3 regions of the Microcoleus sp. Aus8_D2 genome follow, and region 3 is predicted to be linked to each of the others. Evidence: riboswitches for the same ligand, from Rfam matches in the RefSeq annotation. Region 3 holds a riboswitch; each other region holds the start of a gene.
What was found. Region 3 has a riboswitch for cobalamin ahead of QUB64_RS19290 (DUF1636 domain-containing protein). Riboswitches for the same ligand answer to the same signal wherever they lie in the genome.

Region 1 (3,277 bases), on a different contig from region 3:
GGCTATCATCCTGGCATCGCATAGAATTGGTGCGCCTGCTGCGAGGGCTTGGCGCCCGTGGGTGGCGGCAAGGGGGGAAGCTGCTAAGTCTTTAACGATGTCGATCATTCCGCAACTGTGAATTAGTCGCACTGCGACTGTTTCTAAGTCTGGTGGTAGGTTTGACAAGTCTGCTTCGGCGCGGATTGTGGCGAAGGATTTTTGGTAAATTTCTGTTCCGTCTCGGATGTAGTCAATCATGGGGAATGGGGAATGGGGCATGGGGAATGGGGCATTGGGCATGGGGCATCGGGCATGGGGCATTGGCCAAACAGGGAATGGGGCATTGGGCATGGGGCATCGGGCATGGGGCATTGGCCAAACAGGGAATGGGGCATTGGGCATCGGGCATCGGGCATTGGGCATTGGCCAAACAGGGAATGGGGCATTGGGCATCGGGCATCGGGCATTGGGCATTGGGAGACTGTACTTTACTTTATTGATTTGAAATTGTTATGGGAAGTTTGTTTGATTTGTGAAAGAAAAGTTTTTTTTAATGAACCGCGAAGGCGCAAAGGGCGCGAAGGAAGAAAGAGAAGGGGAAATGATGACAGTTTGTCTGTTTTAATGATTGTCTGGGCTAAGTAATTTCTGCAATTTGTCGATCGCCCACCGATCGCAAAATTCGCCTAATGATTCTTGAGGTTCTCGAAACCGCTGATACACCCGCACCATTCGCTCGATCGCGCGGGGCATCTCGGCTACACTGACGGCTGGGAAGATTTGCCGTCCAAAGGGCAAGTCTTTTCTACCTGCATAAATGTTGTAAGCTGCGATGGTTTCGCCTTTCTGCTGAATCTGAATTCCTACTAGGGTGATGTCAATTGGCTGGTGTTGGGCGCAGGATTTTTCGCAGCCGCTGAAATGTATGTTGATCGATCGGTCGAGCGTCAGTTTTTGCGCTAAATCCCTCACTATTTCTAGGGCGTGAGTTTGAGTATCTGTCGCCGCCGAGGCACAGCCGCTGTTGCCGGCGCACGCAACTAAGCAGGAATCTAGGCGAGTTGCGGATGAGTGCAATCCTAAATCGGCGATTTGCTGTTTGACCTCGGAAACCTCGGAGTTCGGGATGTCAGAAATCACCAGATTTTGCCACGGTGTGAGTCTGAGGGTGCCGCTGGCTATTTTTTGGGCTAAATTTGCCAATTTTCTCAGTTGCTTTGATTCTAGCTTACCTAGGGGCAGTGCAATGCCAATGTAGGAGAAATCGGACTGTCGCTGACGGTGGATGCCGAGATTGCCGTTGGGTGCGATCGCCCTTTCTGAAAGTTCGATCGACCTTCGCCCCAAAGCAAACGGCAAATTTTTCTCTATTTTTTCTAGATAACTTTCAGCGCCCCAATCTGCTAGCAGGTGGCGCAAGCGCGGTTTTTTACCATCTATTCGCGGTCGCTTTTTTGTGTATTCAAGATAAGCACCAGTTAAGGCTGCTAATACTGCAATACATTGCGATTGTTCGATGATAATTCCTGTATCGCCCTTTAAATACAGCCGAAAAACTATTTCGGAATTTCCCGATCGCCTTTCTGCTGCTAATAAAATATCGTTCCGTAGATTGCGGATCGAAACCGCTTCGCCACCGTCAAAGCCAATGCTGAATTTAGCCGAAAGTTCCGATAACTCAGGATGGGTTTGCAGGTAATTATCCCAAGCTGAAACTAGCGGGCGAGTATCTAGTAACTGTTGGCGATCGATTCCTGCTGTCGGACTTGCCATCATATTCCGAATTGGGTCAACTTCAACGCGGCGAGATGCTAATCCCAATTCCTGCAAATCCTGCCAAACTTCAGGGGCGATTTCCGAGTGCAATTCTCGGATTTGCAAATTTGCCCGATTGGTGACTTGCAAATAGCCGGTACTGTAGCGATCGACTAAATTGGCGATCGTCCGACATTGCTGTACATTTAAAATTCCCCCCGGAATCCGCATCCTCGATAAAACTCCGTCTCGGGATCGGGAACCGTAAAATAAACCCGGACAAGTCGGTAAATCACTCAAAAGCAACAAATAATCTCCTTCCCCGTGCGACGCAGGGAACCTAGAAGTAAACGCGCAAAACAAATCCTGAAATCGGCATTCTGACTTTCACAGTTGCGGCACAGCGCCGGAATTGCACCGGACTTTCCCGCTTTCAGGTTTCAGAAATGTATCATAAGTCGATCGCCAGCAGCCAAAACTCTCAACTTTCTTAACAAATGCCCCATCACCCAAAGAAAATAACCTACATGATACTTAAAACTCAGAGATTGGTTTTGAAACAAATTTTGGATAGCGATCTCAACAAGCTCCACCGAATTTTTACTGATTCCTATGTGAGGAGATATCTGTGTGACGGCGAAATCTGGTCGCTGCAACAAGTAGAAGAAATGTTGGCTGAGAATCAAAAGCTGTTTGCAGAAAAGAAATTTGGTCTTTGGTTTGTGGAGACAAACACCGATCGCGAAATTATTGGATTTGTTGGTTTGTGGTATTTTTTTGAGGAAGAACAACCACAGTTAATTTACGCATTGCTGCCAACTGCAACTAAACAAGGCTACGCTACTGAAGCTGCCACTAAAATTATAGAATATGGTTTTGATGAACTTGGCTTTGAGTATGTTGTCGCAAGTTGCGATCGCCCAAACATTGAATCATGCAAATTAGCAGCAAGACTCGGCATGAGACAAGTAGAAGAAAGGAGTGTGAATGAAAATCCCATATTATTCTTTAGAATTGATAAGTCGTAATTAGCACACAGGGCGCAATGCACAAATGGCTTTCGGTGGTGGGAATTGGCGAAGACGGACTTTTGGGATTGAGTCCGATCGCCCGATCGTTACTCGATCGATCTAAAATCATTGTCGGTGGCGCGCGCCACCTCGCCATGCTACCAACCGACGACACCCGCGAAAAATTGGTTTGGAGCTCGCCGCTACAAGCAACAATCGACAACATCATCAGCCGTCGCGGCGAGTCTGTTTGCGTGCTCGCCAGCGGCGATCCGATGTGTCACGGGATTGGTGTCACGCTGTTGCGCCGGATTCCGATTTCCGAAATGACTGTGATTCCCGCAGCATCAGCTTTTAGTCTGGCTGGTGCGCGTTTGGGTTGGGCGCTGGCGGATGTTGAGACTTTCAGTTTAACAAATCGCCCGATCGCCTCGATCGCCCTTAGTTTCTCTCCCGGTGCGCGCTTGCTAGTCTTGAGTGCCGATCGACACACGCCGGGAAAGGTTGCCGAATTGTTGACACAGCGGGGC
Region 2 (3,277 bases), on a different contig from region 3:
ATTAATCACCCGTTCAACTTGTTTCGGTGTAGATTGCTGTTCGGCATTTACAGGCCAAATATACACTTCTTTCAAGCCGTAGTCGCGCGCAATGTAAGAAAATGCGCCTTCACAACTTACTATGTAGCGTTTGTCTGGCGGAATCGCTGAGATAGCTTGTTTGAGCTTTTCATCGATCGCCTGAATTTCGTCACTGTATTTTGTCGAATTGGCTTCATAGGTTGCAGCATTAGCTGGATCGAGATTTGACAAAGATCTGCGAATATTTTTCACGTAAATTAAAGCATTTTTAGGGGACATCCAAGCATGAGGATTCGGTTTACCTTTGTAGGAATCTTCGGCAATATTAATCGGTTTAATTCCTTCAGTTAAGGTAATGCGGGTAACTTTGGGAAAACTGTTATAAAAACGAGTTGCCCAGCGTTCTAAATTCAATCCGTTATCCAAAATTAGACTGGCATTTTGCCCTCGTTTTAAGTCGCTGGGAGTGACTTCATAGCCGTGAATTTCCGCCCCAGGCTTTGTGATGGATTGAACAGTTAGCTTGTCACCAGCGACATTCTGCGCCATGTCTGCCAACACCGTAAAGGTGGTGAGAACGACTTTTTTGTCTTTTCGGAACCCATCGGTGGCAGTAGGGCTAGAAGCTCGGATTTGATTGGTTTGAGGCTCCGCCGTTGTCTGAGTGTTGCACCCGGTGACGCAAACTCCCAGCAACAGCCCCAATCCAATTATCTGATACAGTTTCCAAACGGGAGAGGAGAGGAGAGATAGGGGGAAAGGGCGAGATAGAGGGAGAATTTGACGCTTTTTGAGCATATATTCCAAAATTCTAGCTAAATTTGCCACAGATTACGGCAGACAGCCCGATCGACTATCGCTAATTTTCATAATATTTTCATTATTTAAATTTATCACAGAATCGGAGAAAATGAAAGAATCACGAACAGCGAGGCTAAATGGGCGATCGTCCCAGCAGAATCAGTATTTTGTGAAGATCTCCAATAGTGGTAATATCTCGGCAGATCGATCGGCTCTGATGCAGAAGAGCGATCGGACGTAAGGGGGAAAGTTCGGTGCGAATCCGGCGCTGTCCCGCAACTGTAATGAGATTATTCCATCTCTGAGTCAGGATGCCCGCCGATTTGTTTACCTGTTGTTTTCATCTGCGAGGTATGGATGATGGTTAGTTCAGTATTTTTACAGTTAATCTGCTGTTGGGTTCCCTTGGGCGATCGACAAAAACGCAATTTTGAGTTAAAACCGCTTTTCGTCGGCGCCACGGGAAACTAAAACAAATGCGAATCAAAGATAGTGTTTGGTGTTTGGCAGTTTTGGCTACTGGCAGAACTTGTTTATTCACCAGAATATTTTGTCCATCGGATATACTGCTTGGAATGGCTTTTGGCATCTAGGACGAGGTATTGTTGTTTGCAAAATAGATACTCAAATTAATGGCTCTATCAATTGGAGTGTGGATCATGTACAGTATGATTTGCAGTTTATTTCCCGCTCGCACGCAACTGCTTATTTCCAACAATTAGAACTAGAGGAAAATACTGTTGCCAATCTGCTGGGAGTTATTGATAGCTATGAACCTGAAAAAGCAATTATTTTTCTACTGCTTGCCAACGGTCAAATCGATATCAATTTATTGCAAAACTTGGCAATTTCGCCCGTTGAGTGCTACGAACAGGTATGCAAGCGCTGGGAAGAATTTCAACTCTACCCGAAATCCTAAAATTTACTAAATTTATCCAATGTCGCAGCCAAAATCAATCGAAATTTCCCAAGTAACTCGTTACCAAAACGCAGCGCTTAATTACTATTTGGGGCTGACAGAATCTCCCTATCTTCACTATGGCTATTGGGAAACCTTACCTGTACCCGCTGATGAATTAACTCTGGCGCGGCTACGAATCGCCCAGCAAGCTTATACGGATAAGTTGTTAGATTTTATCCCGAAAGACATCAAGACTGTCCTGGATGTAGGATGCGGGATTGGGGGAAATGCGGCTTATTTGCTCGATCGCGCTTTTGGAGTCGAAGGCCTCGCGCCCGATCCGTTCCAACAACAGCGCTTTCTCAAGTGTACAGGCGATCGCGCCATCTTCCACCTCACCAAATTTGAAGACTTCCAAGCCACCCATTCCTACGATTTAGTCCTTTTTAGCGAAAGCAGTCAATATATGTCTGCTGTCGATATTGCTAAAGGTGCGGCGGCGGCGATCAATCCCGGAGGCTACGTACTACTTGCTGATATGTTGCGCTCTAATCCTGATTATACAGAAGGAATGTTTTCTAATTGTCATGTTGTGGAAGAACTGGAAGCTGCATTGATGCAAGCGGGATTTAATTTAGTAAAAGCTGAGGATATTTCTGCTCATATTGTACCAACAATTGATTTATATGTCGATACTTTCCGCAGGTATGGACTGAACACAATGATTTATGTTGCGGATTTAATTTCGATCGCGGTTCCGCCGATTCATAAAATTCTGCGTTGGATATTTCGCCGCTGGTTTAAGAAATTGGTGGTTGAAGGATTGGAAGCTAGTCAACTTTTTGAGCAGCATCTTTGTTATGAGATTCAACTTTGGCAGTTGACCTGTGACCTGTGACAGTTGATAGTTGACCTGTGACAGTTGAGAGTTGACCTGTGACAGTTGATAGTTGATAGTTGATAGTTCCCACCAATAACCAATAACCAATAACCAATAACCAATAACTAATGCCCTATGCCCCATGCCCAATTCTAGAATTCGATCGCACTTTTTACTCATATCCCTGCACTTCGCGAGTAGCCATCCACGATTTAAGCCTAAAAATCCCCGCTGGTAAACGCTGCGGGCTCATCGGTCAAAACGGCTGCGGCAAAACCACCTTATTTCTGCTAGCTAACGGCTTGTACCAACCGCAACAGGGGACGATTAGCTGGGAAGGTGAACCCTTTCGCTACGATCGCAAATCTATCATGAAACTGCGCCAACAAATCGGACTCGTCTTTCAAAATCCCGAACATCAGTTAGTTGCTTCCACAGTCGAAGAGGATATCTCCTACGGATTGTACAATCTAGGATTGCCAGAATCCGAAATTGCTCAACAGGTGCAACAGGCGATCGAGCAATTCGAATTAAACGAGCTCGCCCGCGAACCAATCCACAACCTCAGTTTAGGACAAAAGAAGCGCGTTTCGATCGCCGATATCATGGTGCTCAAACCCAAACTGCTGCTGCTAGACGAACCTACCGCCTATCTCGATCCGCGCCACACCCGA
Region 3 (3,277 bases):
CACTTGTAGGTTCGTAGTGAGGACTTTAGTCCGCATCCATAGAAGGACTAAAGTCCTCACTACGAACCTTGACAGATTGTAGGTTCGTAGTGAGGACTTTAGTCCGCATCCAGAGAAGAAGGACTAAAGTCCTCACTACGAACCTTTGTAGGTATGACCGATGACTCAAGAGAATTAACTGCCAATTATAGCTGCAATTCGATCGCGCTCCAACTCTCTACCAATAATCACCAGCTTGGTTTGACGGAGTTCCGAAGGTTGCCAAGGGCGATCGTAAAAACATTCTATACGATCGCCCACACCTTGCAACACCATCCGCATCGGTTTCTTGGGAACCGCCACAAACCCCTTAATCCGATAGATTTCTTCTTGTTGCATCAAGGATTGCAGCTTTTTCACCAAAGCTTCTGGTTCAAATTCGCGATCGGCAATAAAGAAAGTCGAGTTAATATCATCATCGTGCTCGTGTTCCTCTTCCGTGTCGTGGTGACTCGGGCGGGACTCCAAATCATCCTCAACCGCCGCATTAAATCCCAATAGCACATCGGGGTTAATTTCGCCAGCTTTGCAGGCAACAATTTTCACGCTCGGGCGCAACTCTTGCTGCAACCAGGTTTGAACTTTCTGGTGAGTTTCGGCATCTACGCGATCGACCTTCGTCAACAGTACCATATCGGCACAGGCCAACTGGTCTTCAAACAATTCCTCGATCGGAGTTTCGTGATCCAAACTCGAATCAGCCTCTCGCTGCGCCATCAAAGCATCGATATCGCCCACAAAAGTACCGCTAGCAATAGCTTCGCAATCAACAACCGCCACCACACCGTCAACAGTAGCGCCCGTGCGAATTTCCGGCCAGCGAAAAGCTTGAATCAAAGGCTTCGGAAGTGCGAGGCCCGAAGTCTCAATCAAGATACAATCAATTTGGTCTTTGCGCTTCAACAATTCCTGCATCGTCGGCAAGAATTCCTCTTGCACAGTGCAGCAAAGACAACCGTTAGTTAATTCTACAATATTGCTGGTGACAGTTTCTTCTTCATCGCAAACTTGGCAATCGCGCAGCAATTCTCCGTCAATCCCGATTTCGCCAAATTCGTTAACCAAAACAGCAATGCGGCGGCCTTGATTGTTTTGCAACAAATGGCGAATTAAGGTAGTTTTGCCGCTACCGAGAAAACCAGTGATAACTGTAACAGGGATTTTGTGCATTGAATTTTTGATCGGGTTGAGAATTATGGTCTAGATCCCCCCTAACTCCCCTTAAGAAGGGGGGACAAGAGGGTTCAAAGTCTGTTTTAAAAAGGAAGAAACTCGAAATACTCAAAGTCCCCCTTCTTAAGGGGGATTTAGGGGGATCTAGACTTTGAGTAAAAGCGAGAATTTATCGCCTCATCTTATCTCTAATTTCCCAGCGGTGGAATCTTAGCTAAAACACCTTTTTTCAGAGCTTGAGGACGATCGGACCAAGGCAACAAACCATCCGGTTTAGCATAGTATTGACCCGCACATTCCAGTACCGCCTCGACGCTTTTCGGCTCATTTGCAGGCAAATCACCAAACAAATAAGTATACTTTCCAGCAGCAGCAAAAGACACCGCACAAGAATGACTGCAAGCACTCATGCACTCAACTTCTCGAATATCAAATCGATCGCAAAACTCCCAATCTTTAGCAAGTTTCGATAAATCTTCCATGAATTGTTGACCGCCGCTTTTACCTTCCCGCTTGCCATCTTTCCAAACACTAGCGCAAGCAGTGCAAACTAAAAGACAGTGTTTTGTCCGTACAGCCGTGTTAGTTCCATTCATCATCCGTACCTCGCAGATGCGTTCAAAAGTGAGTTAGATATCGGCGGGCATTCTGACTTCAAAGGCGAAGGACTGAAGTCCTTACTACAAACCTCGTTACAGTTGCGGGACAGCGCCGGACTTGCACCGAACTTTCCCCGTTTCCTCTGGCGGCTGCTCCCCGCTAGAACCGATCGCGAATTCAAATCCTACCACACTTGCCGCCCTTTCTCAAAAAAGTTATGTTGGTAATGGCTATTTTTAATATGTAGCTACATAAATTAACTCGGTTCGTAGTAAGGACTTTAGTCCTCTGATATTTCTGCGGACTGAAGTCCTCACTACGAACCTTATGAGCACTTTTCCCGACTTTTCTACACACGGCTATCAAGTAACCCGCGAACTCGGCTACAACAGTTTGGGCGGCCGCGTCACCTATCTCGCCACAAAAATTAACACCACAAACTCCGTTGTCATCAAGCAATTTCAATTCGCTCAATTAGGTGCTAGCTGGGCCGAATACGATGCTTACGAACAAGAAATCAAAGTGCTCAAACAGCTCGCACACCCAGGAATCCCCCGCTATCTTGATGCTTTCGGGACTGACAGCGGATTTTGCATGGTGCAGGAATACAAAAATGCCGAAAGTGCGATCGATCGCACTTTTGCGCCGCCGGACATCAAACAAATTGCGATCGCCACTTTAGAAATCTTAGCTTACCTGCAATCCCAGAAACCGCCCGTAATCCACCGCGACATCAAACCGGAAAACTTGTTAATCGATGAAGAATTAAATGTTTACTTAGTAGACTTCGGTTTCGCACGCTTAGGAGGTGGAAACATCGCCGCCAGCAGCATTGTCAAAGGCACGATGGGATTCATGCCACCGGAACAAATGTTCAACCGAAAATTAACAAAAGCATCCGACCTTTACGGCTTGGGGATAACGCTGATTTGCTTGTTAACTGGTACGAAATCTGCGGATGTTGGTAATTTAATTGATGCTAATTATGGCATTCATTTTCGGCATTTAGTACCGCCGTTGCAGCAAGGTTGGATGAATTGGCTGGAAAGGATGGTAGCGCCGAGAATTCAAGATAGATATCAGTCGGCTGCTGATGCTTTAGCTGCACTAGAATCTTTGGATGTCAGCAGCTTGCCGAAAGTGAGGCTTGAGCGCGATAGGCTGGAATTCACCGCTACAGAATATGGAGAAAAAATAATAGAAACAATCGAAATTAGCAACCCAATTCCAGATATAATACTTGCGGGAAGATGGGAAGTGGCCGCGCATCCGAGCGATCCGCCACACACACCTTACGACCACCCTTGGATATCCTTTGAGCCACAGAAATTCGAGAGCAATAAGGTTGCTTGTAAAGTTATTGTTGATACCCAACAATTGTTAGCAAGTCAAACTTATGAGCGGCATATAATCTTGTATACTAATTCCGAACCAGACACTTATCAACTCAAAATTAAAGTCACAA

Region 1: linked by a shared signal. The riboswitch ahead of cobG (precorrin-3B synthase) and the one ahead of QUB64_RS19290 (DUF1636 domain-containing protein) in region 3 are both predicted to bind cobalamin.
Region 2: linked by a shared signal. The riboswitch ahead of QUB64_RS27905 (hypothetical protein) and the one ahead of QUB64_RS19290 (DUF1636 domain-containing protein) in region 3 are both predicted to bind cobalamin.

What each region holds. Positions count from the first base shown of each region.
Region 1 is NZ_JAUBUN010000072.1:1,670-4,946, forward strand. It holds gene QUB64_RS31490 (precorrin-8X methylmutase) at 1-240, opposite strand, end outside; gene QUB64_RS31495 (hypothetical protein) at 246-482, shown strand; gene cobG (precorrin-3B synthase) at 604-2,037, opposite strand; adenosylcobalamin-variant (AdoCbl-variant) riboswitch at 2,103-2,182, opposite strand; gene QUB64_RS31505 (GNAT family N-acetyltransferase) at 2,265-2,765, shown strand; gene cbiE (precorrin-6y C5,15-methyltransferase (decarboxylating) subunit CbiE) at 2,783-3,277, shown strand, end outside.
Region 2 is NZ_JAUBUN010000050.1:34,336-37,612, reverse strand. It holds gene QUB64_RS27910 (metal ABC transporter substrate-binding protein) at 1-849, opposite strand, end outside; cobalamin riboswitch at 1,015-1,159, shown strand; gene QUB64_RS27905 (hypothetical protein) at 1,322-1,741, shown strand; gene QUB64_RS27900 (SAM-dependent methyltransferase) at 1,761-2,621, shown strand; gene QUB64_RS27895 (energy-coupling factor ABC transporter ATP-binding protein) at 2,732-3,277, shown strand, end outside.
Region 3 is NZ_JAUBUN010000024.1:44,547-47,823, reverse strand. It holds gene cobW (cobalamin biosynthesis protein CobW) at 175-1,209, opposite strand; gene QUB64_RS19290 (DUF1636 domain-containing protein) at 1,401-1,811, opposite strand; cobalamin riboswitch at 1,834-1,997, opposite strand; gene QUB64_RS19285 (bifunctional serine/threonine protein kinase/MFS transporter) at 2,140-3,277, shown strand, end outside.